Regions from separate parts of the Paenarthrobacter sp. R1 genome, predicted to be linked through region 2. Evidence: riboswitches for the same ligand, from Rfam matches in the RefSeq annotation. Region 2 holds a riboswitch; each other region holds the start of a gene.
The links. A riboswitch is a leader RNA that binds a small molecule or an ion and turns the genes downstream of it on or off. The one in region 2 is predicted to bind S-adenosylmethionine.
Positions count from the first base shown of each region.

Region 1: another riboswitch for S-adenosylmethionine. It lies ahead of QN084_RS08040 (DUF1737 domain-containing protein); the one in region 2 lies ahead of QN084_RS03090 (aminotransferase class V-fold PLP-dependent enzyme).
Region 3: another riboswitch for S-adenosylmethionine. It lies ahead of metX (homoserine O-acetyltransferase MetX); the one in region 2 lies ahead of QN084_RS03090 (aminotransferase class V-fold PLP-dependent enzyme).

Region 1 is NZ_CP127115.1:1,651,025-1,661,157, reverse strand. It holds gene QN084_RS08075 (siderophore-interacting protein) at 1-346, shown strand, start outside; gene QN084_RS08070 (UDP-N-acetylglucosamine 1-carboxyvinyltransferase) at 474-1,997, shown strand; gene QN084_RS08065 (hypothetical protein) at 2,021-2,542, opposite strand; gene QN084_RS08060 (glutamate--cysteine ligase 2) at 2,762-3,973, shown strand; gene QN084_RS08055 (hypothetical protein) at 4,028-4,630, opposite strand; gene QN084_RS08050 (O-succinylhomoserine sulfhydrylase) at 4,640-5,848, opposite strand; gene QN084_RS08045 (rhodanese-like domain-containing protein) at 5,852-6,262, opposite strand; gene QN084_RS08040 (DUF1737 domain-containing protein) at 6,259-6,525, opposite strand; SAM riboswitch class IV at 6,538-6,651, opposite strand; gene QN084_RS08035 (NtaA/DmoA family FMN-dependent monooxygenase) at 6,818-8,146, shown strand; gene QN084_RS08030 (aromatic amino acid ammonia-lyase) at 8,149-9,702, shown strand; gene QN084_RS08025 (PLP-dependent cysteine synthase family protein) at 9,696-10,133, shown strand, end outside.
Region 2 is NZ_CP127115.1:623,286-633,418, reverse strand. It holds gene QN084_RS03105 (MFS transporter) at 1-196, shown strand, start outside; gene QN084_RS03100 (metal-dependent transcriptional regulator) at 217-927, opposite strand; gene QN084_RS03095 (class I SAM-dependent methyltransferase) at 954-1,757, opposite strand; gene QN084_RS03090 (aminotransferase class V-fold PLP-dependent enzyme) at 1,876-3,285, opposite strand; SAM riboswitch class IV at 3,317-3,430, opposite strand; gene hisN (histidinol-phosphatase) at 3,612-4,424, opposite strand; gene rsgA (ribosome small subunit-dependent GTPase A) at 4,481-5,596, opposite strand; gene aroA (3-phosphoshikimate 1-carboxyvinyltransferase) at 5,599-6,996, opposite strand; gene QN084_RS03070 (DoxX family membrane protein) at 7,003-7,518, opposite strand; gene QN084_RS03065 (sigma-70 family RNA polymerase sigma factor) at 7,698-8,489, shown strand; gene rsrA (mycothiol system anti-sigma-R factor) at 8,486-8,746, shown strand; gene QN084_RS24150 (50S ribosomal protein bL37) at 8,851-8,925, opposite strand; gene QN084_RS03055 (PadR family transcriptional regulator) at 9,016-9,642, opposite strand; gene QN084_RS03050 (DUF4097 family beta strand repeat-containing protein) at 9,642-10,133, opposite strand, start outside.
Region 3 is NZ_CP127115.1:3,898,316-3,908,448, forward strand. It holds gene QN084_RS18580 (SIS domain-containing protein) at 30-947, shown strand; gene QN084_RS18585 (ROK family protein) at 958-1,881, shown strand; gene QN084_RS18590 (1-phosphofructokinase family hexose kinase) at 1,878-2,846, shown strand; gene QN084_RS18595 (class II fructose-bisphosphate aldolase) at 2,828-3,682, shown strand; gene QN084_RS18600 (DeoR/GlpR family DNA-binding transcription regulator) at 3,704-4,504, shown strand; gene QN084_RS18605 (CPBP family intramembrane glutamic endopeptidase) at 4,548-5,303, shown strand; gene QN084_RS18610 (VOC family protein) at 5,437-6,075, opposite strand; gene QN084_RS18615 (bifunctional o-acetylhomoserine/o-acetylserine sulfhydrylase) at 6,312-7,628, shown strand; SAM riboswitch class IV at 7,788-7,903, shown strand; gene metX (homoserine O-acetyltransferase MetX) at 7,919-9,058, shown strand; gene QN084_RS18625 (hypothetical protein) at 9,045-9,458, opposite strand; gene QN084_RS18630 (ATP-binding protein) at 9,735-10,133, opposite strand, start outside.

The DNA of each region.
Region 1 (10,133 bases), 1.0 Mb from region 2:
TCCCGCCTCGATCCCGGCCATCAACTCGCTCTTGGACGCACGTTCCGACGTGGGATCCACGGCGCCGGCGCACCTTTGGCTGGAATTCCAGCACGACGCCGATCCTTCCCTTGAGGTCCGGACGACGCCAAGCGATGCTGTTACCTGGATTCCCCGCAAGCGTGACGGAGCGGCCCTGGCGGAAGAAGTCTGCTCGTCGCTGACTGCAGAAGCCGTTTCGCCAGAGGAGGACTTTTTCTGGGTTGCCTGCGAGGCCTCCAGTGCGCGCGCCATTGCCAAACACCTGCGCAAGGTGGTGGGAGTGGATAGACTGCGGATCGACGTCCTTGGGTACTGGAAGGCCTGACCCCCGCACCTTGGCCGACAGTCCGCCGTCGAGCTTTATATCGCACCGCCCGGGTATGGTGTGACCTTAACCGCTGAATCGGCGTTTTGTGCGGGCCTTCTAACTCACTTGTGATATTTCTTGGGTTATGACCCAACCTACTGCCGAACACGTTGGCCTTCTGCTTCGCGACGCCCGCAGCGAGAAGGGCTGGACCCAAGGACAGCTGGCCGCCGAGCTGGGAACCAGCCAGAGCGCCGTGGCCCGCATGGAGCAGGGCAAACAGAACCTGAGCCTTCGAATGATTGAACGGCTTGAGGCCATCTTTGGCCGTTCCATCGTCAAGGTGGGCCGTCCCCAGATGACCCACCTAAGGGTTGAAGGCGGGCGGACGTTATCCGGTGCCGTTGACGTCAACAGCAGCAAGAATGCCGGCGTGGCCCTGCTGTGTGCCAGCCTGATCAACCGGGGAACCACCACCCTGCGCCGTTTGGCAAGGATTGAAGAGGTCAACCGGATCGTCGAGGTCCTGACGTCCATCGGCGTCGAGTGCACGTGGCTTAATAACAGCGATCTGCGCATCCGCCGTCCCGAAGTGCTGGATCTCGGCACCATGGACGTCGATGCAGCGCGCCGGACCCGCAGTGTCATCATGCTGTTGGGACCGCTCCTGGACGAGACCGACGAATACCTGCTGCCGTATGCCGGTGGCTGCGATCTGGGGACCCGCACCGTTGAGCCCCACATGCAGGCGCTGCGCGAATTCGGGCTGAGGGTCGAGGCGAAGTCCGGGTTCTACTCCGTAGCAGCCCCGCCGGCCGACGGCGAAGACCGCTCGTTCGTGCTGACGGAACGCGGCGATACCGTGACCGAGAACGCCATCATGGCTGCCGCGCACCGTGAGGGCACCACCGTTATCCGCAATGCCAGCCCCAACTACATGGTCCAGGACCTGTGCTTCTACCTGCAGGGCCTGGGCGTGGGGATCGAAGGCATTGGCACCACCACGCTGCGCATCACCGGCCGGTCCAGCATCGACGTGGACATCGAGTACTTCCCCTCCGAGGACCCCATCGAGGCGATGTCCCTTATCACTGCCGGCATCGTCACCAACTCCGAGGTGACCATCCGGAGGGTGCCCATCGAGTTCATGGAGATCGAGTTGGCCACCTTGCAGCAGATGGGCCAGGAGCTGGAGATTTCCGGCGAATACAAGGCACGCAACGGACGTACCCGTTTGGTGGACGTCACCACCAAGCCATCCGAGCTCCGCGCCCCGCAGGACAAGATCCACCCCATGCCGTTCCCGGGGCTGAACATCGACAACCTGCCCTTCTTCGCCGTGATCGCCGGCAATGCAGAGGGCCAGACCATGATCCACGACTGGGTCTACGAGAACCGCGCCATCTACCTGACCGAGCTCAACAAGCTCGGCGCCCAGGTCCAGCTCCTGGATCCGCACCGGATCTACGTCAACGGCCCCACCAAGTGGCGTGCCGCCGAGATTGGCTGCCCTCCGGCCCTCCGTCCGGCGGCGTGCCTGCTCCTTGCGATGCTTGCCGCCCGCGGAACGTCGGAGCTCCGCAACATCTATGTCATTGAACGTGGCTATGAGGACCTCGCCGAGCGGCTGAACACCATCGGCGCCAAGGTGGAGTACTTCCAGGACTAGGCCGGTCCCTCAAATTTGCTGGATCATTCCGGCCTCGGCCCTCGGGGACCCTGCCATTCCGGGGCTTCGCCTGCGGTCAGGTGCGAATGATCCAGCAAATTTCTGCTCGTCCACCCAAATGGCGGGGTCTTCCCCTGGCCAGGAAGCCCCGGATTTCCGCCATGACGTGCTCCGGCGAGTTCCAGATCTGCTCCGGGGCGTACTTCCACGGAGGCAAGGGGAAGACTGGCCTCCGGACCGAAGCGGAGACCGCCGTGCCGCACGAAGCCGTGCCCTCTGCCGTGCCTGGTGGCTAAGTGAAGCTTTGCCGGTGTGGTCTTGAGCCAGAGACCGTACCTGAGGGCTGCGCTGGCACATGTCAGGTAGCCGTTGTTGGAAACCGCCTTAAGGACAGCAGGGTCAGCCGACGGTATGGCCCACAGACCATGCCTGGGCTGATAGGCACCTGCGAGCTTGCGGATATCGGCGGGGGTGTACCCGTTGGCCCGGAGCAGCCCGATCTTGGCGACTCCGCCCACCGATGTGAGGAATTCAAGCGCATCCATAGGGCCAGCAAGCCACGATCGACGCCCCGCCAGGAGTGGGCGGGGGCCTTATGTGGATAGCCCGACGAGAAATTTGCTGGATCACTCCGGCCTTGGCCCTCGGGACCCCGCCATTTTCGGGGCTTCGCCTACGGTCCGGTACGAATGATCCAGCAAAATTGACGGACCAGGTGGCGGCGGGGTTTGCGGCCGCGGCTATCGTGGGGCGCAAAATGGAGCATGCGTACTTTCGGGGTGGAGGAGGAGCTGCTCATCGTCGATCCCGTGACGGGTCAACCTCTGGCCCTCGCGGATGCGTTGATCAGCGGAAGAGGGCAACAGGACGGGACTTCCGAGGGCGACGGTTCAGGGCTCAGCCACGAACTAAAGCTGGAACAGATCGAGACCCAGACCCGGCCCTGCCATAGCTACGACGAATTGCTGCATCAGATCAGGCGGGGCCGGGCCTTGGCAGACCAGGCCGCCCGCAAGCACGGGGCCCGCGTAGCCGCACTTGCCACTTCGCCCCTCGCTTCCACCCCGCACACGACGCCCAACCCCAGGTACGCGGAGATGCTGGAGCGTTTTGGACTCACGGCGTACGAACAGCTGACGTGCGGCTTCCACGTGCACACCTCGTTGGAATCGCCTGAGGAAGGCGTCGTAGTCCTGGACCACATCCGGGACAAGCTCGCTGTCCTGACCGCCATCAGCGCCAATTCTCCCTACTGGCGCGGACAGGCCACCGGCTTTGACAGCTACCGGACCCAGGCCTGGAACCGCTGGCCAACGTCCGGGCCGTCCGCTGTGTTCGGTTCCCTGACCTCCTATCGGCGTATGGTCAAGCGGCTGTTGGAGACGGGCGTGCTGCTGGATGAGGGCATGATCTACTTTGACGCCCGCCTCTCCCGGGACCACCCCACAGTGGAGGTCCGGGTTGCCGACGTCTGCCTGCGTTCGGAGGATGCGGCCTTGATTGCCGTGCTGGTGCGGGCTTTGGTGGAGACGGCCACCCGGGAGATGCTCGACGGCGTTGAACCCGCCTCGGTGCCGACGGCGTTGTTGCGCATGGCCAGTTTCCAAGCCAGCAACATGGGTTTGCGCGGTGACCTTCTTGACTTTGGCGAATTCCGTCCCGAACCGGCCACAAGCGTGGTGTGGGCGTTGATGGAGTACTTGACCCCCGTGTTGGCCGAGCAGGGCGAACTGGAACTGGTGAAAGCAGGCTTAGCGGACATCCTGAAGCGCGGAAACGGCGCCCATCAGCAACGGGAAGCTGCGGCACGCTTCAACAGCCGCCAACGGGATGGCCAAAGCCCCGCAGGGAGTCCGCCCAGTGTAGAGGCGTTGGGTGCCGTGGTGGGGCATGCCGTCAAAGTCACCGTCTCCGGCACACCGGGAGGTGCCATCAAGGATCCCGATCCCGTGCTGGCACGCGTCCGCCGGGCCTAGGAACTCCGCACTACGGGACCTCAGCCAACCGCGGGAACTCAGCACTGCGGGAACTCAACCAACCGCGGGGTCGCCCGCGGGAGGCTCCGGATCCCACACCATCAGGTACCCTCCCACAGTCGCCTCCGTAACGTAGAAGACGAACGGCGGAATGTCCTTGGCCTTGAGCAGGATGCCGGCGAAAAGTACCGCAGCACTGCTGGCCGTCAGCCCCACCCAGCGCTCTGCCGGCGATCGCAGCAAGCCGGTGCCGAGGGCGGCCAGGCCGGCGATGTGCAGCCATGAGTAGCCCAGGAACGGAACATTCGAGCCGCGACGATACGCAAACCGTTCAAGGTCCGACGCCCTCCGGGACAGGCTGTACACAAACAGCGGAGCTCCGGCCAGGAGCGCCGCAGCCGAGGCCTCTACCCAGTGCTTGGCCTTGGCGTCAGGCATGGCCCGTGCCAAGGCGGCGAATCCAATCGGCACGGCCGCGGTCCCGGCTGCGGCCACGTGGTGGCCGGTCACCCATCCCCGCTCACCCCGCAGAAGCAGCCTCAAACGCTCGGCCGGATCGTGGGTGGTATAGACGCGGGGCACCGGAGATATTCCCGCCAGCCACACGACCGAACCCGCAACAATGACAGCCCCCGCGCGGCGGTATGGATGCCTCATGGCATGAGATTAGACCTGTTTGAGGGCCTTCTCCAGATCCAGGATGAGGTCGTTGACGTCCTCGAGCCCAACGGACAACCGGACCACGCCGTCGGAGAGCCCGATGGCTGCACGGCCTTCGGGTCCCATGGCCCTGTGGGTGGTGGTAGCCGGGTGGGTAATGAGCGACTTCGAGTCGCCCAGGTTGTTGGAGATGTCGATGACCCGCAACCCGTCGAGCAAAGCGAACGCGGCTTCCTTGGCGGAGCGGCCGGACGACGGCGAAAGCTCGAACGTCAACACGGTACCGCCGGCCTTCATCTGCTTGGCGGCCAGCTCATACTGCGGGTGGGATGTGAGCAAGGGGTATTTGACCCAGTTGATCGCAGGCTGATCTTCCAGCCATTCGGCAATCTTCAGCGCAGAGGCGGAACTGTGGTTCACCCGCAGGCCCATGGTCTCCAGGCCCTTGGTCAGCACCCACGCGTTGAACGCGGACAATGACGGCCCGGTGTGCCGCATGAGTTGCTTGACCGGGCCTTCGATGAACTCCTTGGTGCCCAGGATCGCGCCGCCCAGTACGCGGCCTTGGCCGTCGATGTGCTTCGTGCCGGAGTACACAATGACGTCGGCGCCGAGCTCGCCGCAGCGCTGGAGCAGGGGAGTGGCAAAGACGTTGTCCACCACCACTGTTGCCCCGGCGGCGTGCGCGAGCTCGCTGACGGCTGCGATGTCCACGATCTCCTGCATCGGGTTGGAGGGGGACTCGAAGAACACCGCGGTGGTGGGCTCGGAGAGGGCAGCGCGCCACTGGTCCAGGTCGGGGCCGTCTACGAACACGGTCTCCACGCCCCACCGCGGCAGGATCTCGTTGAGGATCACGAAGCAGGAGCCAAAGAGCGAGCGGGCGGCAACCACCCGGTCGCCGGCGCCCAGCAAGGCACCAAGGGCGGTGAAGACTGCGGACATGCCCGACGCCGTCGCGAAGCAGGCTTCGGTGCCTTCAAGGAGACGCAGCCGCTCCTGGAAGGTGGCAACGGAGGGGTTGCCGTAGCGGGAGTAGACGAAGCGTTCGTCTTCCCCGGTGAAGGCGCGCTCGGCAGCTGCCGCCGACTCGTAGACAAAGCCGGAGTTGAGGAAGACGGGCTCCGCCGTTTCCTGGAAATTGGTGCGGTCAAGGCCACCGCGAACGGCTTGGGTGTCTGGATTCCAGCCGGCGGCGTCAGGGTTGAAAGTCACTTCTTATTCGTTTCCAAGGTTGGTTGGCAGGCCGCGGTTTTTCCAGCCGTTGACGGTCCGTTCGCCGTAACGGTCCGGTTCACCTTCGAAGCCTTCGAGGACGTTGTAGGCGGTGAAACCTGCCTGGGTTGCGGCGATGGCCGCAGCAATGGAGCGCTGGCCGGACCGGCAAAGGAACACAAGCTCAACGCCGTCTCCCTCGGGTGCCTGTTGCTGCAGGTCTTCGATGAAGCGGGAGTTCGGGACGCCGCCTGCAAGGTTCCACTGGATGAACAGGGGATCGTTTTCCGTGGCCTTGGTGTCGGGGATGCCGATGTGGGCCCACTCGCCCTCGGTGCGGACGTCCACCAGGATGGCACCGTCCTGCAGCTTCGCCCAGGCATCCTGCGGGGTCAGGTCTCCGGCGTAGCTCATGCGTGGCCCTCGAATGCTGCCTCGTCCTCGTAGTTCTCCAGCTCATCCACGGCATTGGCCACGGCGGCATCCGCGCTGGCGACGGCGGCAGGCAACACCACTGCCTGTGCCACGATGACGTCCGTTCCGTTGAAGGTGGCCGACGGGCTGCCATGCAGGACGTAGCCTTCAGCGAGGGCGTTGCTGATCCGTTCGCAGAAGTCCCGGGTGTCCGGGCCCGTGATCAAACGGTAGGAAAGTCTCTCTTCGATGGGTTCAGGCATTAATGTGCTCCTCAGTCACGCTTGCAGTTCGAAGTGTCGAATACGCCGAGTAGTCACCTGAGGCACCCCGCCGCGGGAGAGGGTTGCCGACCAGCAAGTCAGGGCTTGGCGCTGGTACTCATTACTCAAGAAGAAAATAACATCCGCGGCCGTTGCGACGCATGTGGCGGGTGTCCCGCCGTCGTCATGTTGCGTAACCGGACCGGCCGCCGGGACTGGACCATTTAAGACGTCACGGGAGCATAATTGACGCAATACGACCCCCTGTAACTTCGCATGAAATCAGGTCGCGGTGAACGGACAGAGCAGTTCTACACTCAAGCCCATGCTGCATTTCGGATGGTTCGTGGGCCATGGATTCGGTGTCCAGGGCTGGGGGACTCCCGGCTACAGCCTTGGCTATGACTGGAAGAAGCCTGCGCTCTACCAGGAGGCGGTCAGGGCTTTTGAACGGTCGGGGCTGGACCTGTTCATCATCGAAGATTCACTCACCGTCCCGGACACGTACGGCGGCACCGCGGAAGTGTCGCTCGCGCACGCGTCCTTCGCTCCGAAGCACGATCCCTTGGCCCTGGTGCCGTACCTGCTGTCCGCGACGGAACACCTCGGCATTGTGCCCACCATCAGCGCGTCCTTCTACCCGCCTTTCACCGCGGCCAGGCTCCTTGCCACCCTGCAGCATTTCTCCGAGGGCCAACTCGGCTGGAACGTGGTGACCTCCGGCAGCGACCTCGCCGCGCAGAATTACGGACTGGACCAGCAGATCGAGCACGACCTGCGTTACGAGAAGGCGGAGGAATTCGTCGACGTCGTCCGGCGGCTTTGGCGGAGCTGGGAACCGGACGCCGTGCTGGAGGACGTGGAGGCAGGCCGGTTTGCGGACCACACCAAAGTCCATCCCATCAACCACGACGGGCAGTTTTTCAAGGTCCGGGGTCCGCTGAATACGGCACCCCTTCCCGAGGAACCGGTGTTGGTTCAGGCCGGCGCATCGCCGAGGGGCAAAGCGTTCGCGGGCGGCCACGCCGACGTCGCCATCGCCCTGGCCCGCGGGGTAGACGGGATGAAGGCCTACCGCGATTCCATCCGTGCCGAAGCCGCCAATGCCGGGCGGAATCCCGACGACGTCAAGGTACTTTTTGTCCTCAAGCCCACCGTGGTGGGGTCTGCTGCGGAGGGGGAGGAACTGCGGGCACGGCGCAAGGAACTGACCCAGCGCGACATCGACAGCCAGCTCAACTCGATCTCCTACCTTTCGGTGATCGACTTCAAGCAATTCGACCTCGATCAGCCCCTCCCCGAGCTGAGCACCAACAGTAACCAAGGAACGCTGGAACACTTCGCCAAAGCTGCTCCTCCCGGGTCCACGCTGCGGCAGATCCTGCAGGCCCGCAGCGGCGGCGCCGGTGATTCGATCATCGGGACCGCCGGAGAGATCGCCGACTACCTAGAGGAGACGGGCGAGGCCGTGGGCGGTGACGGCTTCCTGTTTTCCGGGTTCGTCGATCCGGTGACGGTGCATGGGGTCCTGGACAAACTGACTCCCGAACTTCGTCGCCGCGGCCTGCTGAGGAAAAGCTATGGCAACGGCGGTTTCCGGCAGAATCTCCTGGATTTCTGACCATGTTTCCGGAGTCGAAGGTGCTGCTGATCGGGACGGCGCCAGTGCATGCAGAAAGCATCGCCATGGCGGCGGCGGACGACTCCTGCCACGTGAAACTCAACCATGATGCCCTGACTTTGATCGGCCGTTCACGGGAAGTCGTGGAGCACGTGGCGGCCTCCGGCGAGCGGGTTTACGGCCTCAACACCCTCCTGGGGTCCGGCCGCGATACCGCTGTTGAGGAAGGCTCCATCCTTGCCTACCAAGTGCAGGTGGTCAGGTACCACAACAGCGGGGTGGGACCCTACCTGAGCCGCGCCGAAGCACGTGCCGTGATCCTCGCCCGCCTGGTCGGATTCAGTCGCGGCGGCTCCGGCGTCCGGCCCGAAACAGCCCGCTTCTACGCCGACCTCCTGAACCGTGGCGTCCACCCCGCCATCCCGGCCGAAGGTTCGGTGGGCTCTTCCGACCTCACCCAACTGGCCGCCGTCGCCGCCGTCGCGATCGGTGAGGGAGAAGCGCTTGACGCGTCCGGCGTCCTGGTGCCCGGCGCCAAGGCCCTCGCGGACGCCGGACTTCAGCCCCTCACGCTCCACGCCGGTGAGGCCTTGGCCCTCGTCAGCGCCAATGCCTATTCGGTAGGTGCCGGCACCCTCGCCTTGCTGAGGTTGCGGCATGTGGCCCGGCTTGCGGACGTCGCGCTCGCCCTCTCCCTGGAAACCATCGCAAGGTACGACGGCGGCGGCGACCTCAGCCCCTTCTCGCCGGCTATCCAATCGGCCAAGGCCGTGGACGGCCAACGGGAATCGGCCGCCGCCGTCCGCCGCCTGTTGAGCGGCGGGTGGCTGGAAGATGTACGGCCGGAAGTTTCCGTGCAGGACCCCCTGTCCTTCAGGGCTGCGCCTCAGACGCACGGGGCGTTCAGGGCCTCGGTGGGGCAGTTGGCGGCAGCGTTGGACGTGGAATTGAACGGCAGGGGTGACAATCCGCTGGTGGACCTCGAATCGGGGCAGATGGTCTCCGGGGGCAACTTCCAGCCGATGCAGCTGGCGTTGGCCTTCGAGGGCTTGCGCTTGGCGCTCGCCCACGTGGGCATTCCGAGTGAACGCAGGATCGCCAAGCTCTACCCGCCGCAGCGTGCCATCCGGGCGAAGCATCTTGCCGCCGCGGCCGGGTCCGGCCTGGTGCAGGAAGAGTTGCCGGGGCTGCTGTGGTACTCGGCGGCCGGGCTCCTCGCCGAACTGAAATTCCTGGCAGCGCCGGCCACCCTTGGCGCACCCACCTTGTCCGCCGACGTCGAAGACCATTCAACCCTCGCGCCGCTCGCCCTGCAGCAACTGGTGAAATCCGTGGACGCCGTGGAGAAGCTGCTCGCCATTGAGGCCCTGACGGCGTCCTATCTGCTGCTCGAAGCGGGAGCTGCGCAGCCGCTGGGCAAGGGGACCGCCGCCGTCGTTGGCCGCCTTGCCGACGTCCTTGCAGACCGGCCGTCCGCCCCGGAACTGGTGGAGCACGCGCGGCGGGAGCTTCGGATTGTTGTTGACGGACTCCGGCAAGGTGGAAACGAATGGTGACGACGGCACATCGGAAGCACGGCGCGCATGCTGCAACGGTCCCTCCCGATGCGTTGGACGCCTCCGTGCTGGAGAGGGTAGGGAACACCCCGCTGGTGAAGCTCGAAGCCCTGGGCCGCGGGTTGGGCAGCAGCATCCACATTAAGCTTGAGTCGGAGAATCCCGGCGGATCCATCAAGGACCGGACGGCCTTGAGCATGGTCCGGGCAGCCGAACGGTCCGGCGAGTTGAAGCCCGGGGCCACCATCGTGGAGAGTACGTCGGGCAATACGGGGATCGGCCTCGCGCTGATCGGGCGGCTCACCGGGCATCCGGTGGTGGTGGTCACCGGCGACACCATTTCCTCGGAAAAACTCGCCGCCTTGCACAGCTACGGTGCGCGGGTGATCCTGACCGATTGGAGTGCGCCGTCCGAATCCCCGGAGAACGCC
Region 2 (10,133 bases):
CGGTCCCGCTTTCACCAGGGAGGGCCTCTATGCCGCTCTCTGGGTCACAGCGGGACTGTTCTTCCTGGGTGGCCTGGCCTCCGCCGTCGGAATCCGGAACGAAGTACCTCCTGCGGGGGGACAGCCGGCGGATGCTTCTGGCAGCGAAGGCGGAAAAGCGGCCGACGACGGCGGCACGGCCCACCAGCCAGGCTGACCGCCAGGTGCCCGCTTGAGTCAGCGCGTGAGGACACAGCCTTCGTGGGTTTCTGTGCTCTGGACCCAGAGTGCTGAGGTTACTTCGTCGGCAAGGTCGAATTCGCGCCGGGCGGACCCGCTGCCCACGCGGACCACCAAGGCCCCTCCGAAGGGCTTGCGCCCCACCACTTCCACGCGGGCATCCAGGGAAATGTCCTCGGCGGCCAAGTAGCGCAGCAAATCGGGATTCTCATCGCTGATGCGGGTGATACGGCCGGAATGGCCCTCGTCGAGTTCGATCAGGCGGTAGGCATGCGGCAACTCCACCGATCCGTCCGACGCGGGGATCGGGTCACCATGCGGGTCCCGCACGGGATGGCCGAGCTTCGCGGACATCCTTTCGATGAAGGTGTCGGAGACGGCATGCTCCAGCATCTCGGCTTCATCGTGGACCTCGTCCCAGCTATAGCCCAGTTCTTCAACGAGGTACGTCTCAATCAGCCGGTGCCGGCGCACCATGGACAGTGCCAGCCGCATGCCTTCAGGGGTCAACCGAATGGCGCTGTAAGGCTGGTGGTCTACCAGGCCCTGGTCCTTGAGCTTGCGGACCATCTCGGACACCGACGAGTTGGCAACCCCCAACCGCTGGGCAAGTTGCGAGGAAGTGATCGGCTTGTCCTGCCACTCCGTGTAGGAGTAGATGACCTTGACGTAGTCCTCGATCGAGGAGGAGGGCGTGCTGGTCTTCACGTTCCAAGCCTACCGTGGCCGCCGGCTCAGGCCTTGCGGGCCCGCCAGGTGTGCGTCACGTACGGCAAGGCGAGGAGCTCGCCGCGGGCATGGTGCAAGTGCTCGTAGAGGTACCACTCCAGGTTGCCCATCACTTTCTCCCGGGTGGCCTGATTGGCGCGCAGGTAGTAGCTGCGGGACTTGGTCAGTTCCATGATGTCCTCGGGGGACACTGCGTCCTGCCAGCTGGTGACGTGGCTTTCGAGGTTCTCGAACTCCGGGCCCACCACTGGCCGGAACCCCGGCTTATGGACATCACCGGCATGCATGATGCGTGAAAGGCGATGAACCCAGGCCACGGAGGTGTCCAGTTGGTTCCAGATGAGGCCGAGCGTTCCGTGCGGACGGAGGATCCGGGCAATCTCGGTACTTGCCTTGAGCGGATCGCACCAGTGCCAGGCCTGGGCGACACTGACGACGTCGAAAACTGAGTCCGCCAGTCCCGTCACTTCGGCAGTACCTTCAACGGCGTGCGCCTGCGGGCAGTTCTTCCGCAGCTGGTCCAGCATGTCCGCGGAAGGGTCGACGGCGCTGACCTGCAGGCCCCGGTCGAGCAGCAGTGCTGTGAATTTGCCTGTCCCTGCGCCAATATCGGCCGCGGTCCGTGCGTTCGGGGGCAGCAGCCAATCGACGGAATCCGCCGGGTACCCGGGGCGGACCCGATCATAATGTTCGCCGCCGTCCTGGAAGCTCTGCCCCAGTTCCCGACGTCGGTGCGCGTGCAGCTTTGGGCCGCCGGCGCGTCCGGCGCGTCCGGCACCTCCGGAAGAAACCGGGAGGCCGGAGGGCAGTGATCCTCCGGATTCGTTGCTTGAACGCGTGGACACGCGGGGGACTCCTTCAGCGGCAGTAGTCAGGGATACCCAAAGAATCTACCGCAGCAACGTGGCGCCAAGGCCGGGAAGGCTCCTAGTCCACGGTGCAGGGAGCGGCCCCGGCGGTTCCGGGCGTATTGGGCGCCCACTCCGGGTAGCTGCGGTGATCGTTTGAGGGGACCCAACGGCCCTCGTCCACGACGTAATCCCAGCCAAGTCCGGTGGTCTTCAGTTGCCGGATGCCGGCCAGCAGCCTGGCAGCGTCCTCAAGCCGGGAGCCGACGCCGAAGCTGGCGCGCAGTGAACCGGACGGCAAGCCGAGGCGCTTCAGGAGCGGGTGGGCGCAGAAACGGCCATCGCGCAGGCCCACGCCGTGCTCGGCGGCCAGGTAAGCCGCCACCAGTCCCGCGTCGAAGCCTTCAACGGAGAAGTTGACGACGCCGATGGTGTCGGTGGAATCACTGAAGATCCGGTGGACGGTGACCCCTTCAATGGATTCCAAGCCCTCAACCAGGAAGGATCGGATTGCCACCTCATGGTTGTGCCAGTCCTGTTGGTCCAAGCCGGCCAGCACCTGGGTAGCCCGCGCCAAGGTGGCTGCCCCCAGGACGTTGGGGGAGCCGCCCTCGTGCCGGGCCGGACCAGTTGCCCAGCTCACCGAATCCAGGCGCGCTTCACGAACGGCGCCGCCGCCGGCAAGGTGTGGGGTTCCGGCGTCGAGCCAATCGGGACGGCCGACCACGACGCCTGCGCCGAAGGGCGCGTAGAGCTTGTGCCCCGAGAAGACGACGTAGTCCACGTCGCTCTCGGAAATGTTGATGCGCCGGTGCGGGGCGAGCTGGGCTGCATCGACGACGATCCGCGCGTCGAACTCATGCGCCAACGCTGCGAGCTCTGCAATCGGCAGGATTTCGCCGGTGACGTTGGAAGCGCCGGTCACAGCGAGCAGGGATATTCCGCCCTGGCTCAATTCATCGCGCAGGTTGGCGATGGTGGCAGACAACGTGGGGGAGGCGATGACGCTGCGGTGCGGTACGCCCTGCCAGGGAAGCAGGTTGGCGTGGTGCTCAATGTCGAGGTACAGCACTTCACCGGCCGGTGCGCCGTCAAGCTGGGGGAGGCATCCGGCGAGGAGGTTCAGCGAATCGGTGGTGTTGCGGGTGAAGATGACTGAATCATCCGGCCGGCCGCCAACGAAGTCCCGCACGATGTTCCGCGAGTTTTCATAGACGGACGTGCTGATTTGGGATGCGTAACCGGCGCCACGGTGCACACTGGCGTAATAGGGCAGGATTTCATTCAAGTAGGCAGAGACGATGGTCAGTGCCGGGGCCGACGCTCCGTAGTCAAGGTTTGCGTACCTGACGTGGCCCCCTTGGATCAGGGGAGCCTGCAGCTCTGCTCCTGTGACGGCGGCCAGCGGTCGCGCTGCGAGGGCTTCGTGGGCCGCGTGGTCATCTCCGAAAGCGGGCAGGACGGTGGAATCGAACGTAACAGTGCTCATGGGACCTCACTCAAGAAGGACCCCTCCAAGGGATCCGCGCTTGCCGTATCCGTTCCGGACCGGCCTGGTCGTCACCCGGGGCACCCCACCGCGAATGGAGGGTTGCCGGCCAGCAAACCGGGGTTTAGCGCTGGCACTCGTGACCTGTAGAAGAGACTAGGACACCTTCCGTGGACGATTCAAAGCGGGAGGAGTTTGTTAAGCGGTTTGTTACGGAGAGAGCCGAATCCCGTTTTGTTCGAATAATCGACGGCGATGGCACCCTGAAGTGGGTTTGTCGCCGTCGATTATTCGCAGCATTACGGTTCGGCTGTTGCCGGAGCGCGCTAAAGGAGATCGTCGATCTCCGGGTTGAGACGCTTCAGGACCTCTGAGTGGAGGATGGAATTGGTGGCCAGCGCGTTGCCGCCGAAGGGGCCGTCTTCGCCCTCAAGCGAGGTGAACCTGCCGCCGGCCTCCGTGACGATCGGCACCAAGGCAGCCATGTCGTACAGGTTTAGTTCCGGTTCGCAGGCGATGTCCACGGCACCTTCGGCCACCAGGCAGTAGGACCAGAAATCCCCGAAGGCGCGGGTCCGCCAGACGTCGTCAGTGAGGGAAAGGAATTCGTCCAGGTTTCCGCGCTCCTTCCATCCCGAAAGGCTCGAGAAGGACAGTGACGCGTCCGCCAACGAAGAGACATTGGAGACTTTCAAACGGGTGGCCGATGCGAGGGACCGCCCTGTGTAGGCTCCCATGCCCTTGGCGGCCCACCAGCGTTTGCCGAGTGCCGGCGCGCTGACCACACCCACCACGGGCTCGTCCTCGTCAACGAGGGCGATCAAGGTCGCCCACACCGGCACCCCTCGAACAAAGTTCTTCGTCCCGTCGATGGGGTCGATGATCCAGCGCCGCGATCCATGGCCGCTGCTGCCGAACTCTTCGCCCAGCACGGCGTCGCGGGGACGCGAACGCGAGAGCTGGCCGCGGATGGCTTCCTCGGCGGCCTTGTCCGCATCGGTGACCGGCGTCAGGTCGGGTTTGGTTTCGATCTGCAGGTCCAGGGCCTTGAACCGGTCCATGGTCTGGGCGTCCACCGAATCGGCCAGGACGTGGGCCAGCCGCAGGTCATCGTTGTAACTGGAAACGGGTTGGGTCATGCCACCAAACTATCGCGAAACAATCCCTGCACCCGGGAAGTGGTGCTTTTCCCGTCTCAGTTGACGGTGCCGAGTTCCTTGGTTTCCTTCGCCTCCAGGCGTGGGTCCGCTCCGAGGAGCCGGCGCAGGGACGCCAGCCTTGCGGTGCCGGAAGGTCCGGCATGCCCTTCGTTGACCCAGGCGTCCAGTCCGCAGTTGACGGCGTTGGCGTCGTGTTTGCAGCCCCGTTCGCAGTCTTCGGTACCGGGCTCGAGGTCCGGGAAGGAGTGCAGGATCCGGTCCGGGTCAACGTGGGCCAATCCGAAGGAACGGATGCCGGGAGTATCGATGATCCAGCTGCCCGAAGGAGCGTCGGCCAGCTTGAGGGCCAGGGCCGACGATGAAGTATGCCGGCCGCGGCCCGTCACGGCGTTGACTCCGCCGGTTGCCCGTTCCGCGCCCGTCAGCGCATTGACCATGGTGGACTTGCCGACGCCGGAGTGCCCCAGCATGACGGTCACTTTTCCATCGAGGTGGTCCCGCAGGCGGGACACCGCTTCGCTGTCGAGCCGGGCGGACAAGCCGTCGTCCGAGCGGGCATCGATGCCGGATGCCTGTGAATCCGCCGTGCGGCTGATGATGACCGGAAAGTCCAGGCTGAGGTAGTTCGAAAGAAGTTCCGCCGGATCCTTGACGTCCGCCTTGGTGATGAGCAGCAGCGGCTCTATGCCGGCGTCGTAGGCTGCCACCAAGGCGCGGTCGATGAAACCTGTACGCGGCTCCGGGTTGGCCGCGGCCACCACCACTACCAGCTGGTCGGCGTTCGCCACCACTACCCGCTCGATCGGGTCCGTGTCATCGGCGCTGCGACGCAACAGGGTCCGGCGTTCTTCGACGCGGACCAGCCGCGCCAGGGTATCGGGGCTGCCGGAGACATCGCCCACCAAGGCAACGAAATCGCCCGGAACCACCGGCGTGCGGCGGAGTTCGCGGGCCCTGGCTGCAATGACTACGCGTTCGTTGTCAGAGTCCTCGCCCACGATCGCCGTGTAGCGCCCGCGGTCGACCGTGATGATTCGTCCCACCACGGCGTCGTCGTGGCTGGGACGGTCCTTGGTGCGGGGCCTGGAACCCTTCTTGTTCGGACGGATGCGGACATCCGATTCGTCCCAGGAGCGTGCGTCGCGGCCCATGGTCAGCGGTTGCCCCCGGTTGTGCCCGCCTGTGGGAATTCGCCGGAATCGTGGGTAGCCTGCCCGAGCATGGCTGCCCACATGTGCGGGAATTCGGGCATCGTTTTGGAAGTCGTGGCGATGTCTTCCACTTCCACCCCTTCCACGGCGAGCCCGAGGATGGCACCCGCCGTAGCCATGCGGTGGTCCGCATAGCTGTGCACGACGCCGCCGTGCAGGGCAGCCGGACGGATGATGAGACCGTCCGCGGTTTCTTCCGCGTCCCCGCCGAGGCGGTTGATCTCGTTCACCAACGCGGCGAGCCGGTCCGTTTCGTGGCCCCTGAGGTGGGCGATCCCGGTCAGGCGGGAGGGTCCGCTGGCCAAAGCGCACAGGGCGGCAACGGTGGGAGCCAGTTCGCTGGTCTCGTCAAAGTCCGCCCCCTTGATGTCGGGACCGCCCGTGACGGTGAGCGTGCCGTCTTCCAGCGTGACGGTTGCCCCCATGGTGGTGAGGATGCTGCGCCAGAGGTCACCCACCTGGGTTGTCCGGAGGGGCCAGTTGGGGATTCTGACGGTGCCGCGGGTGGCCAGCGCGGCGGCCAGGAAGGGACCGGCGTTGGACAGGTCCTGTTCGATGCGCTGGTCGAAGGCACGGATGGGGCCGGGAGCCACGCGCCAATGGTTGGGCACCGAATCGTCCACGCTGACCCCTACGCTGCGGAGCACGGATACTGTCATGCTGATGTGGTCGAGGCTTGGCACCGGCTTGCCGACATGTTCAAGATGCAGGCCTTCGGTGAAGCGCGCGCCCACCAGCAACAACGCCGATACGAACTGCGACGAGGCACTGGCATCTATCACGAGATGCCCGCCGCGGACTTTGCCGGTGCCTTCCACCGCGAAAGGCAGGGCCGACGGCGTCCTGCCGCCTTCGGCGCGAACCGGAACCCCAAGGGCTACGAGCGCCTCGATGATGGTTCCCATGGGGCGCTTGCGGGCATGGGGGTCGCCGTCGAAGACAGCAGTTCCCCGGCGGAGGGCCGCCACAGGGGGAACAAACCTCATGACCGTTCCGGCAAGGCCGCAGTCGATGGAGGTGTCGGAGGGAGTGTCCGTCGAACTGATGGGGCTGATCTCGAGGTCGGGACCGTAGTCCCCGTCGCCCGGCACCTCGGTGACGGTCGCTCCCAAGTGGCGCAAGGCCTGGACCATCAAGGCGGAGTCCCGCGAGTGCAGGGGAGCCCGCAACCTTGACGGCCCATCAGCCAGGGCCGCCAAGATCAGGAACCTGTTGGTTAAGGACTTGGAGCCCGGTACCGTTACCGTGGCATCGACCGGCTGCTTGGCAAAGGGCGCCGGCCAGAGGGATTGTGCTGCGGCGCTTTCCGTGCCGGTGTTTGCTGCGGTGGTACCAGTCATGCTTCCTTATGCTCCAACTGCGTGGTCGACGGCCTTGCGTACTGCTTTGTCTGCGCGCTTGATCTGCTTCCCGGTGACTTTCTTTGCGTCGGCGGCAAGGTGTTCGGCGCGCCATGCCAGGCTGGGGCGTCCGGCAGTGTCCACGGAAGCGAGCAGCACGCCTCCGGTCAGGGAAATGTTCTTCAGCAGCTGGGCACGGCGTGCGTTACGGCCTTCCTTGGTGCTGATATCCGCTGAGCGCCACTCCACGTAGGTGTTTAGCGCCGAGGTCAAAGCGAGCACGGTGGCAGCGAAACGGGACATTTTTCCCAGGCCGAGGAGGGCACCTGCTCCCAACTGCGCGCCACCGATGACGCGGGCCAGGACTTTCTCGTCTGTCTGGAAAGGCAGGGACTCGGAAGCCCGGCGAAGTACCGGCGATAACTGCCTGGCAGTGTCATCCGCGTTCTTCAGTTTGTCCAGCCCGGTAATGACGAAACTTGATGCGAGCATGGGTCGCGCGAGGAAACGGATTACAGACATGTCTTGCCTCCTGGATGATTGGCCACAGGCGTCGTTTGACGTCGTGTTCAAGGGGTGCAGTCTGCTCTAGTCTTGCACCTTTGCGGAATATTTACCCACCGGTGGCCGTTGTGAACAGAAGGCGCGGTGAAGACCGGGCCGCGGCATGGTGTTGCCGCTTCACGAACGGAGTTGGTTTTTTGACCTTGGTGAGGGACCGCACGGATTTACCAGGGCCCACGTCGCCCGCGCAGCTGGATTCACTGCAGCTGACAGTAGACTTGGCATCGATGAGCACCATTGAACCGGCCGCAGCGGCCACGGACCAGGCAGCCGACGACGACGCTCAGGCCCCGGCCGCCGTCGATCCTTCCACCGAAACCGCCGAGCAGCGCCGGGCACGCTTTGAGCGCGACGCCATGCAGTATGTGGACCAGCTTTACTCGGCGGCGATGCGCATGGCGCGCAACCCGTCCGATGCCGAGGACCTGGTCCAGGAGGCTTACACCAAGGCCTTCTCTGCGTTCCACCAATACAAGCCGGGCACGAACCTCAAAGCCTGGCTGTACCGGATCCTGACCAATACCTACATCAACCTCTACCGGAAGCGGCAGCGGGAACCCCTGCAGTCCAACTCGGACACGATCGAGGACTGGCAGCTGGCCAAGGCGGAGTCGCACACGTCCGCGGGACTGCGCTCCGCAGAAGCCGAGGCCCTCGACCATCTCCCGGATTCGGACGTCAAGAATGCCTTGCAGTCCATCCCGGAAGAGTTCCGCCTGGCCGTCTACTTCGCGGATGTCGAGGGGTATGCGTACAAGCAGATATCAGAGATCATGAATACCCCGATCGGCACCGTCATGTCGCGCCTGCACCGCGGCAGGAAGATGCTCCGGGACATGCTGGCGGACTACGCCGCCGAACGGGGCTTCCGGGCCCAGACAGAAGACCAGGCCACGGCCGGTAGCAACAATCAGGAGAAAGAGAAATGAGCGACTGCCAGGGATTGGGCGATTGCGACGATACGCGCATGCAGCGTATCTACGAGTACCTCGACGGCGCACTGACCCGTGAGGACCTCGGCGAGATCAAGCAGCACTTGGACGGTTGCGAGGAGTGCTCCGAGCAGTACGATCTCGAGTGCCTCATCCGCACCATGGTCAAGCGCTCCTGCACCGAATCTGCGCCGGAGAACCTCAAGAACTCCATTCTTGACAGGATCCACTCGATCAAGCCCGTGGAGGCCTGAACCGGCCGCAGGTCCGCTGACCAAAGCCGCTTAAACGCGAAAGGCCCTGGAAACCGCATGGTTTCCGGGGCCTTTGCTTTAAGCCTTGACTCCAAGCCTCTGGCTTAGGTGTTGGGGCGCTTGCCGTGGTTTGCGCCGCCGCGCTTACGGTCACGACGCTTACGTGCACGCTTGCTCATAGCTGGCCTCCTTCAATGATTGATTCACAATAAAGCTGCCCTCCAGTTTCGCACATCCGGGCAGGGCCTCGCGAACCGGGAAGTCCGGACTCAGCTTCGAAGCGAGTTCCGGATGGAGATGCGGGCTTGGTCCAGGACAGTCCGGACTGTCTCCAGAGCCATCGGTGACAAGGGATGCGCCGCGCCTTGTTTCCGCAGCTCCATCCGGATGTCATCGCGGAAGGACTGGACCATGAGTTCGGCTTCCTTGAGGATCCGCTGTCCCTCGGGGGAGTAGGCGTACGTGCTTTCGCCGGCGGTCGGGGTGCGTGCAGAGGTTCGCGCAGTGGTTCGTGCCGCCTCGGCAGTAGCGGCAAGATCAGCCCTGAGTCCGCGCATGTTGCTCCGGATATCAGCCCTCAGTCCGTCAGCCAGCCTCCGGACGGAGGCGGAGATGGTCTCCTCGACGTCGGCCAGTTCCTGGCGTCTGCGGTCAAGTTCGGCACGGCCCGCGTCAGTGATGGAGTATGTGGTCCGCCTGCCCTCTGATTCGGTGGCCACCAGGCCTTCCTCCTCCAGCTTGGCCAACCGCGGATAGATGGTTCCGGCGCTGGGTGAATAGGTTCCACCGAACCGTTCGCCGAGTGCCTTGATGAGTTCGTAGCCGTGTTTCGGCGCGGGCTCGAGCAGCGCCAGCAGGTAAAGCCTGAGCGCCCCGTGGGCGAAGACCGGAGGCATCAGAGCCCCGTTCCGCCGGACACCGGGCTGTCGGTTTCCGGAGCAGGCGCGGGGGCGTGCATGATGTACGTCTTGCCGGAGACGGTGTTGGTGCGCAACAGCATAAGCTTCTCGTCAGGGCCCACAATGGTATGGACGTTGCTTCCCGGCTGCGCGTACAGGCGGTCATCAATGACCACAGAGCCGCTGGCCGACTTGGCCACGACGTCAAGCCCGACGTCGTGCGGCAGCCGGATGGTGAGGTCACCGGAGACGGAATTGGCCCCGAAATCGTTGGTGAAATCCTGGAGCTCAAAGGTGAGGTCCCCGCTGACGGTGGATGCACGGACGTTCGAGAACGTGCCCGAGGCGGTTACTTCACCGGAAACGCTCTTGGCGGTCAGGACGCCGTCGTGGTTTCTGGCGATGACTTCGCCGCTGACGGTGTTGACGTGCAGTTCTCCATTGGTGCCGTCGGCCATGACCGATCCGGAGACCGTATTGAGCCGGAT
Region 3 (10,133 bases), 1.5 Mb from region 2:
CATTAGATGAGCAGGGGCGGAAACTTACGATGAGCGAGAACATGCTGGGCGCCTTCATGGAAGAAGAGCTGGTTTCCCAGCCCGAGGTCTGGCAGCGTGCCATGGAACAAGCCCGCACCGAGCATTTGCTGCCGGAGGACGGCAAACGGGTCGCCGTCATTGGCTGTGGCACGTCATGGTTCATGGCCCAGAGCTATGCCGCTGCCAGGGAAAGCGCGGGCAAAGGCGTGACGGACGCGTTCGCCGCGTCGGAAGCATTCCTGAACAGCAACAGCCCCGGGCGGAAGTACGACGCTGTTGTGGCCATCACCCGTTCCGGCACCACCACGGAGGTGCTCGGCATTCTGGCTGAGTTGCAGGGGAATGTCCCCACCGTAGCCATCATCGGCGACACCTCCTCGCCGATCGTCGGGCTGGCAGACACCGTGGTGGACCTCCACTACGCCGATGAACGCTCGGTGGTGCAGACCCGCTTCGCCACCACGGCCTTGGTCTACATGCTCACCAGCCTTGGCATCGACGTTCAGCAAGCAATTGATGACGCCTGTGGCGCCGTGGCAGCGCCGGTCTCCCGGGAACTTCTGGATGCAGAGCAATTCACTTTCCTCGGCACCGGTTGGACAGTGGGGCTGGCCCACGAGGCCGGCTTGAAGATGCGCGAAGCAGTGCAGGGGTGGACCGAGTCCTACCCCGCCATGGAGTACCGCCATGGCCCCATCTCCATCGCGGCACCGGGGCGCGTCACGTGGTTGTTCGGTGCCCAGCCGGAAGGCTTGGACAGCGACATGGCCGTCACCGGCGCCCTTTATATCCACACGGACAAGCATCCGCTGGCTGAACTGGTCCGTGTCCATAAGGTCACTTTGGAACGTGCGCGCGTTCGTGGCTTGAATCCGGACCTGCCGCGAAACCTGACGCGCTCCGTTATTCTCGACGCCCCGGCCTAGGCAACCGGTCATGGTTCTCGGAACCGCAGAATCAGCGGTCTTGTGTTTCGACGTCGGCGGGACGGACATCAAGGCCGGCGTGGTGGATGCCAGGGGGCAGGTCCTGGGCATGCGCCGCGTCCCCACGCCGTTGGACCCTGCCCGACCCGGCGAAGCCGTCCTGGACAGGCTTGCTGAGCTAAAAGCCGAGTTGGCATCGGAATTTCCTGAAGCGCCCGCCAAAGCAGCAGGCATCATCGTCCCGGGAATCGTGGACTCCGTAGCGGGGGTGGGAATCTATTCCGCCAACCTTGGATGGCGCAACTTCCCTTTCACGGCCGAAGCCACAAAAAGGCTTGGCATCCCCGTTGCGTTCGATCACGATGTCCGCTCCGCGGCCGCGGTTGAGCACAGCTTTGGCGGATCCAAGGAATTCAACGACGTTGTAGTGATGGTGGTCGGGACAGGGATTGCGGCAGCAGTGTTCTCGGGTGGCAAGGCTGTCACCGCAGGCGGTTTCGCCGGCGAGCTCGGCCACGCCCAGGTTCCGGACCCCGACGCCGCAGGCTCCACCATCCTGGAAGCAGTGGGCTCGGCAGGGGCGATTGCCAAGCGTTACCACCGGGAATCGGGAATCCGGGTGGACGGTGCACGCGGCGTGCTGCTCCGGGCAAACGCCGGAGATGCAGTTGCCGCCCGTGTCTGGGCTGATGCCGTTGATGCCCTGGCCTTCACTATCTGCCAATGCGTGAACATTATTGGAACCGAAGCCGTTGTGGTCGGTGGAGGGCTGGCTGAAGCAGGCGACGACTTGCTCGAGCCACTCCGGAAACGGGTGGACGCCATCCTGGACTTCCAGCGCAGGCCCCAACTCATCCGTGCCCAGCTGGGACAGGACGCCGGTTTGCTCGGTGCCGCACTGAATGCCCGCGCCCTTCTGGGAGGCACCCCATGAAACGAGCCAGCGTGAACCGCATTATTACGGTGACTGCCAATCCGGCCATCGACATGACCTACACCGTGCACGGGATCACCGAGGGTGCCAGCCACCGGGTTCCCACGCCCTTGAGCCGTGCTGGAGGCAAGGGCATCAACGTAGCCCGGGTCGCCCACCAGCTGGGATACCCCGTACTCGCCATTGCACCTACAGGTGGCGCGGCAGGGCAGACACTCGCGGCCGAACTGTGGACCAGCGGTGTTCCGCACACTCTGGTGGCAGTCGCCGCCGAAACCCGCCGCAGCATCGCGCTGGTGGATACGGTCGCGGGGGAGACGTCCATCTTCAACGAGGAAGGCCAGGCCCTTCTGCCGGACGAGTGGCGTTCACTGCGGGTCGCCGTCGTTGAGGCCGTGAGCGGCAACCGCAACCTGCCGGCCTCCGTCCTGGTCGGTTCGGGAAGCCTGCCGCCGGGGGCTCCCGCGGATTTCTACCCGGAGCTGGTGCGACTGGCCCACGACGCCGGCATCCCGGCAATCATCGACACCTCCGGTCCCGGCATCATCGCCGCGGCGAAAGCCGGCGCCGACATCCTTAAGCCCAACCATCATGAACTCGCCGAAGCGACAGGGGAGTCCAGCCTCGAAGCTGCCGCCCTCGCCCTGATCGACGAGGGTGCCCGCACGGTCCTCGTCAGCGCCGGCGCGGACGGCATGCTCGCCTTCGACCACGCCGCCCCGGGCGGATACTGGAGCGCCCGCCTGCCGGAGGCGCTCAGCGGCAACCCCACAGGGGCGGGCGACGCCGGTGTGGCCGCTGCCGCCGTCGCGCTCGCCGAAGGCATCACCGAACCGCGGGAAATCCTCCGCCGGGCCACCGCGTGGTCCGCCGCGGCCGTGCTCATGCCCGCCGCTGGCGAAATCTCGCCGCGGTACCAGGAACTCCAAGACCAACTCATCGTGACATGGAAGGAGGTCCCGTGACCCTGGTCAACACCCGGGAACTCATGAACAGGGCCACCGCCACAGGAACCGGCCAAGGCGCCTTCAACGTCATCCACGTGGAGACGGCGGAGGGGCTGGTGGGAGGCGCGGAGGCGGCGGGAGTTCCGCTCATCCTGCAGATTTCAGAAAACTGCGCCAAGTACCACGGCGGGCTCGAAGCAATCGGTCTGGCAGCACTTGCCATTGCCCGGACTGCCGCGGTTCCCGTTGCGGTCCACCTCGACCACGCTGAATCCGAGGACCTGGCGCTGGAAGCGGTGGATCTTGGGTTCGGTTCGGTGATGTTCGACGGCGCCCATCTCCCTTACGACTGGAACGTGGAAGTCACCAGGCGCGTGGCCGCCTACGCGCACCAACACGGGGTCTACGTAGAGGCAGAGCTGGGTGAGGTAGGAGGCAAGGACGGCGCGCACGCCCCGGGGGTCCGCACCGACCCCGCCGAAGCCGAAGCGTTCGTGGCCGCGACCGGCGTCGACGCCTTGGCCGTGGCGGTGGGCTCCTCACATGCCATGACCGAACGCCGCGCCGTCCTTGACCTGGACCTGATCACCAAACTGAAGTCCGCCGTCGGGAAGCCTTTGGTATTGCATGGCTCCTCCGGCGTCACAGACGGGACGCTCGTAGCGGCTATTGCCGCTGGTATGACTAAGATCAACGTATCCACACATTTGAACGGGTTCTTTACCCGCGCCGTCCGTGAGTACCTCGATGCCAACCCAGCAGTGGTGGATTCCCGAAAGTACATCAAGGCAGGGCGGGACGCCTTGGTGTTGGAATCTGCTCGTATGCTCACGCTGTTCGCCAAGGCGAAATAGCCGGACCGTGAAAGGCTAGTCATGACCCGCACCGACCGGTTGACCGCCATCCTGGACCTCCTGGCCGAGTCCGGCCGGATCGAGGTCGAGGACATCGTGACCCGGCTCGGGGTGTCGCCGGCAACGGCGCGACGGGACCTGGACAGCCTGGCCAAGCAGCGCCTGCTGAGCCGGACCAGGGGCGGGGCGACCACGGGCTCTGTTGCCTATGACCTTCCGGGCCGTTACAACCGTGACGACCACGCCGAGGCCAAGCAGGCGATCGCCCAGGCGGCCTCCGAGCTGATCGGACCCGGCGCCGTCATCGGGCTCAGCGGGGGAACAACCAACACGGCCTTGGCCCAGATCCTCTCCACCAGGGAGGACCTCAACGCCCCCTCCAACCGGCCCACCCTCACGGTGGTCACCAACGCCATCAACATCGCCGCGCAACTGGCAGTGCGGCCCCACATCAAGATCATGGTGACCGGCGGGATCCTCAATCCGCGTTCTTATGAACTCGTGGGACCTTACACGGATGTCATCATGCAGAAAGTGGCCTTGGACATCGCGTTCATCGGCGTCAACGGAGTGGACCCGGAGCTGGGACCCACCATCACCGATGAGGGCGAAGCCATGGTGAATACGGTCATGGCGGGGAGGGCCACGGAGTCCTACGTGCTCGCTGACTCCTCCAAGGTGGGGCACAGGGCCTTTGCCGCGATGGCCGGCTATGAGTTCCGGCACCTCATTACGGACTCCGGGATCAAGCCCGCAGACCGCGCGGCGTTTGAAGCCAAGGGGACCGAGGTCATCGTCGCCGCCACGCACGTTGCGGACTGACAGCTCCCGGGGAAGCAACAGGATCTGAAGGCAAGATAGGAACATGCTCCTAGCCTCACGACGCCGCCTGCGCGCCGAAGTACTCATTGTCCTGGGTCTTTCGCTGGGCCAGTCTGCCGTGTATTCGGTGGTCCAGCTCCTGGACAAGATGACCAGGGCGCCGTTGTCGGAGGCAACCTCGACGCTCAACAGGTCCCAAAGCACGCGCGAGTACTTCGACCTCACCTACCAATTGCTGGACATCCTGTTCGCCCTGGTGCCGGTGGTCCTGGTTTTCTACTTCCTGTCCCTCCAAGCCTCGGGAGGATCAGCATTTGCCCGTCTTGGCTTCAACTTCGCCCGGCCAGGCAAGGATGCGCTGCAAGGCCTCGGCCTGGCAGCGGCCATCGGGATTCCGTCCCTTGGCCTGTATGCCGCAGGCCGGGCGCTGGGCATCACCACGGCGATCATACCCAGCGGCTTGGACACGTACTGGTGGACCGTGCCTGTGCTGGTGCTCTCCGCCATCCGCCACGGGATCGTCGAAGAAGTCATTGTGGTGGGCTACCTGCTGGACCGTTTCGGCAAGTTCGGGTGGAGCACAGCCGCGGCAATCGTGGTCAGCGCGTTGCTGCGGGGCAGCTACCACCTCTACCAAGGGTTCGGTCCGTTCATCGGCAACGTGGTCATGGGCTTGGTGTTCGCGTGGCTTTATACCAAGACCAAGCGCGTGATGCCGCTGGTGATAGCCCACGCGCTGCTGGACATCGTGGCATTCGTCGGCTTCAGCCTCTTTGGGAAGGCCGTGGGGCTGGGCTGACCGGGTAGGCGTAGGGCCGGGAGGCCTGTGGGCATGGAGGCCCGGACCCGCCCCTTAAAGGTATTCGGCCGCCATCGGTGGGTGACGTCATTGGCACCCGCTGATGGCGGCCGAAGTATTGTGTGGAACAGCGTCAGATGGTGACGGCTCCTGCGGCGGTTTCGAAAGTGACGGACATGATGCCGGGGGTTCCGTGCGGTGCCATCCACTGGACGGCGACGTCCTCGAGCGGCTTCTCCACGGGTTCACCCAACCACTCGGTCACGCGCTCTGCGGAACCGGCGATGGTGAGGCTGGACATCTTGACGTCGCTCTCGTAGACCTTGGACGGGTGCAGGGAGGGGTCGCCTTCCCACTTGAGCATGTACGGCACCTGCGGGTCGGCGATCAAGCCGAGGATGCCGATCTGCTGCCACACGAGTTCGCGGCCGTCCGGGAACTTGCGGTTGCCCGGTACTGCGGAGCGGCCGAGGCGTGCTTCGAACGGGGCAAGGTCGTCAACGGCGACGCACCAGCCCATCCATCCACCGCCGGCTGCCGAGCGTGCCCGGACTGCCTGGCCAAAGGGTGCCTTATCCGAAGCGGGGTGGTCCAGGACCTCCACGACTTCAAGGTATTTGCTGTCCGCGAGGGGAATGATCATGTTCCGGGTGCCGAAGCGGGGGTGCACTCCGCCCCGGACTGCGTCCACTCCCAGTGCTGCGGAAATTCGTTCGGTAGTGGCCAGGAGGCCATCTTTTTCACAAGCGTAAGAGACGTGATCCATGCGCATGGCTTCATCTTGGCACTTTGTGATTCGGGTCTCAGCTAAGTCTTGCCTAACTAAGATGGGATGTTACGGCGTGCCCTGAGGCCGGGCACCGTCCCCGGCCCTGTCCCGTCGCGGAAAGACCGAAAAATACTGTCTTCGTCATAAAGGTGGGTAATTCCGTGCCGGCTTCCTAGACTGGCCGCAGTTCCAAGCACTCCCCGTTACTAAACCCATGCGCTACGAAGAGGAGCCACGTCATGTCCCAGGGATGGTCTTTCGAAACCCGCCAGATCCACGCAGGCCAGGAGCCGGATGCTGCAACCGGTGCACGCTCGCTGCCGATTTACCAGACCACTTCCTTCGTGTTCCCCAGTGCGGAGAGTGCCGCCAACCGGTTTGCGCTGGCGGAACTGGCTCCCATCTACACCCGCATTGGCAACCCCACCCAGGACGCAGTGGAACAGCGCATTGCCAGCCTTGAGGGCGGGCTCGGGGCCCTGCTGCTCAGCTCGGGCCAGGCGGCGGAGACCTTCGCGATCCTGAACATCGCCGAGGCCGGTGACCACGTGGTGGCCAGCCCCAGCCTGTACGGCGGAACCTACAACCTCCTGGCGCACACCCTGAAGAAGTTCGGTATTTCCGTGACCTTCGTCGAGGATCCGGACAACCTGGAGCAGTGGCGCAACGCCGTGCAGCCCAACACCAAGCTGTTCTTCGGCGAAGTTGTATCCAACCCCCGCCAGGACGTGCTGGACATCGAAGGCGTCGCCGCGGTTGCCCATGAAGCGGGTGTCCCGCTGATCGTGGACAACACGCTTTCCACGCCCTACCTGATCCGTCCCATCGAGTGGGGTGCGGACATTGTGGTCCACTCGGCCACCAAGTACCTGGGTGGCCATGGTGCTGCCATTGCCGGGGTGATCGTGGATTCCGGAAACTTCGACTTCAGCCAGGACCCGGAGCGCTTCCCGAACTTCAACACTCCCGACCCCAGCTACAACGGCCTGGTCTACGCCCGCGACCTCGGCAAGGACGGCGCCCTCGGCGCCAACCTTTCCTACATCCTGAAGGCCCGCGTCCAGTTGCTGCGCGACCTTGGTTCCGCAGTATCGCCGTTCAACGCCTTCCTTATTGCCCAAGGCCTGGAAACCTTGAGCCTGCGGGTGGAGCGTCACGTGGCCAACGCCACCAAGGTGGCCGAATGGCTTGAAGCCCGTGACGACGTCGAAGCGGTCGCCTATGCGGGCCTGCCGTCCAGCCCCTGGTACGACCGTGGCCGCAAGTACGGTCCCCGTGGCACGGGGGCCGTTGTTGCTTTTACCATCAAGGGTGGCGTCGAAGCCGGCAAGCGCTTCGTCGATGCCTTGGAACTGCACTCCCATGTGGCAAACATCGGTGATGTCCGTTCCCTGGTCATCCACCCGGCGTCGACCACCCACAGCCAGCTGACCGCGGAACAGCAGGCCGTTGCCGGAGTAAACCCGGGCCTCGTCCGCCTGTCCGTGGGAATCGAGCACATCGATGACATCATTGCCGACCTCGAGGCCGGATTCCGCGCGGCAAAGGGTGCCTGAACCCGCCTGACGTGCGTCGCGGCGGGCCGCCCGGATTGAGGATTCTTCGCCGGGCGGCCCCGTCACGTGCGCGTTCGTGAACTAAAACGCCCTGAACCGTCATACTGCTGTCACATTCTTCGCCAGAACGGCCGTTCTCTTCCTAAACTCTAGGTGTTAGGTCATGAGTGCCAGCGATCAGCCCCGGCTTGCTGGCCGGCAACCCTCCTCCGCGGTGGGGTGCCCCGGGTGAGGACCTGGCCTGCCGCAATAACGGCGGCGGGCAAGCGCGAGGTTTAGGTGTCAAAGGAATGACCATTACTGCCACATCCCTTCCCACGTCGGAAGAACAGGACGGAACCGTCAAATACGCCCGCGTGGGTTCCCTGGAGCTGGAAGCCGGCGGGTTTCTCCCGGACGTTGTCCTGGCCTATGAGACCTGGGGCAAGCTCAATGCCGACGCCTCAAACGCCGTCCTCGTGGAGCACGCCCTGACGGGTAGTACGCATGTTGCACGCGGCGCCTCGGACGAGGAAGGCTGGTGGGAGCAGCTCGTTGGCCCGGGCGCAACGATCGACACCAACAGGTTCTTTGTCATTTCCATCAACATCGTGGGCGGCTGCTACGGCAGCACAGGGCCGTCGTCGCAAGCCCCGGACGGCAAGCCCTGGGGCTCCCGTTTCCCACTGGTGACCCTGCGCGACAGCACAGTGGCCGAAGCCCGGCTCGCCGACGCCTTGGGGATCCGGCAGTGGCATGCAGTGCTGGGCGGCTCGATGGGCGGGGCGCGCGCCTTGGAATGGGCAGTGACCTTCCCGAACAGGGTGGAGCGCTGCGCCGTGATTTCCGTAGGTGCCTACAGCACCGCGGAGCAGATCGCGTTTGCGCAGGCACAGACGCTCGCAATCCGCCAGGATCCGAACTTCAACAACGGTGACTACTACCATGGCCCGGCACCTGAAACCGGCCTTGCCTTGGCGCGGCGGATTGCCCACATCACGTATCGTTCCGCGCTGGAGCTGGACCTCCGCTTCGGCCGGGAAGCGCAGCCGCAGGAGAAACCGCTGACCGCCGCCGTGCTGGGGGAGCGGGGGCGCTACCAGGTGGAGAGTTACTTGGACCACCAGGGCACCAAGCTGGTGCGCCGCTTCGATGCCAACAGCTACATCGCGATCACCGAGGCCCTGATGTCCCACGACGTCAGGCGGGGACGCGGCCCGCTCAAGGAAGCGTTGTCCCGGGCCACGGCACAGTTTTTTGTGGCGGCCGTGAACTCCGACCGGCTCTACTTCCCGGCACAGTCGCACGAACTCGCCGAAGCCTTGCCGGGCGACGTCCCGGTCCACATCATCGAAGCCCCCATCGGGCACGACGGCTTCCTCACGGAGATCGGCCAGCTCGCGGGCCAGCTGGGCGCAGCCTTCTTTGCCGAAGACTTCAGCCGTTCATGATCTCGCCGCGCTGCTTCATGTAGTCCTCCATGGCGATCTCGCCGTTGCTGAACTTCGCGTCCAGCTCTGCGAGCTTCCGCGCCCGGTAGCCCTGCGGCGCAGAGCCTCCACTTGCCGGGGGCGGCACCTGTGGTGAAGCGCCCGACGGCGGTACCTCCGGCGGCGTTGCATCAGCCGGGCGGATGTCGGCGGGTCCCGTCGGATACCCGGGGTAGTTCTGCGGCGGATAGGCCTGGCCGGGGTAGTTGTGCGGCGGGTAGCCTGGCCCGGGAAGGTTCTGCGGCGGGTAGCCACGGAAGCCGTCGTTATGGATTCGGCGCGCCTTGGACCGGTTGTACATGCGGATTCCAACTGGAATCACCCATGAGCAGACGATGATCCAGAAGATCAGATTGTTCACAGTGGAGCCCTCCTAGGTCCTATCCCAGCTTAGCCCCGTCGCGTCAGGGCTTCGCCGCCGCGGCAGCCCAACCATCAAACCTCCAGGTTGGGGAGCGCCAGACAAACCAAAAAGAGAACTACTTTGCCGACGTGAGTAGGGTCCAGAGAGCTCCGAACGCGAAAAATGATCCCATCAAGATGTATACGAAGCCCAGGCCCTTGATACGAGCCTACACCGATGACTTGTTTTGGCAGCCTACGGGATCGGGCTCGGCGCACTAGTACCGTGAGATGACTAGTCTGTGTTCAGATTGCGCAAATACTGTCGAAGGCCCGGTATCGCGAAATCGATCTTCCCGTGGCCGGCAGGTTCCACCAGGCCGGCGGCGAGCAGGCGCGAGCGATAGTTGGCGACTAGATTGGTCTTTGCCTTCAGCCTCTCTCCAAGGTCTCCGGCGATCGAAGGACCGTCATCCTGCGCCATTGCGCGAAGGAACTGGAGGTCCTTTGCCGACACGGTTGAGAGTGCGGCTTCGATGACCGTGCGGGCATTGCGCCTGTGGGCGGCCTGTACCGCGCGGTCCGCCTCGGCATCTGTCAGCGTGCCGTTGTTATTTTCCGCTTCGCGCCAGAGGAAGTAGCCGACGAGCTGGATCAAGAAGGGGTAGCCACCGGTCGACTCGGCTGCCTTTTG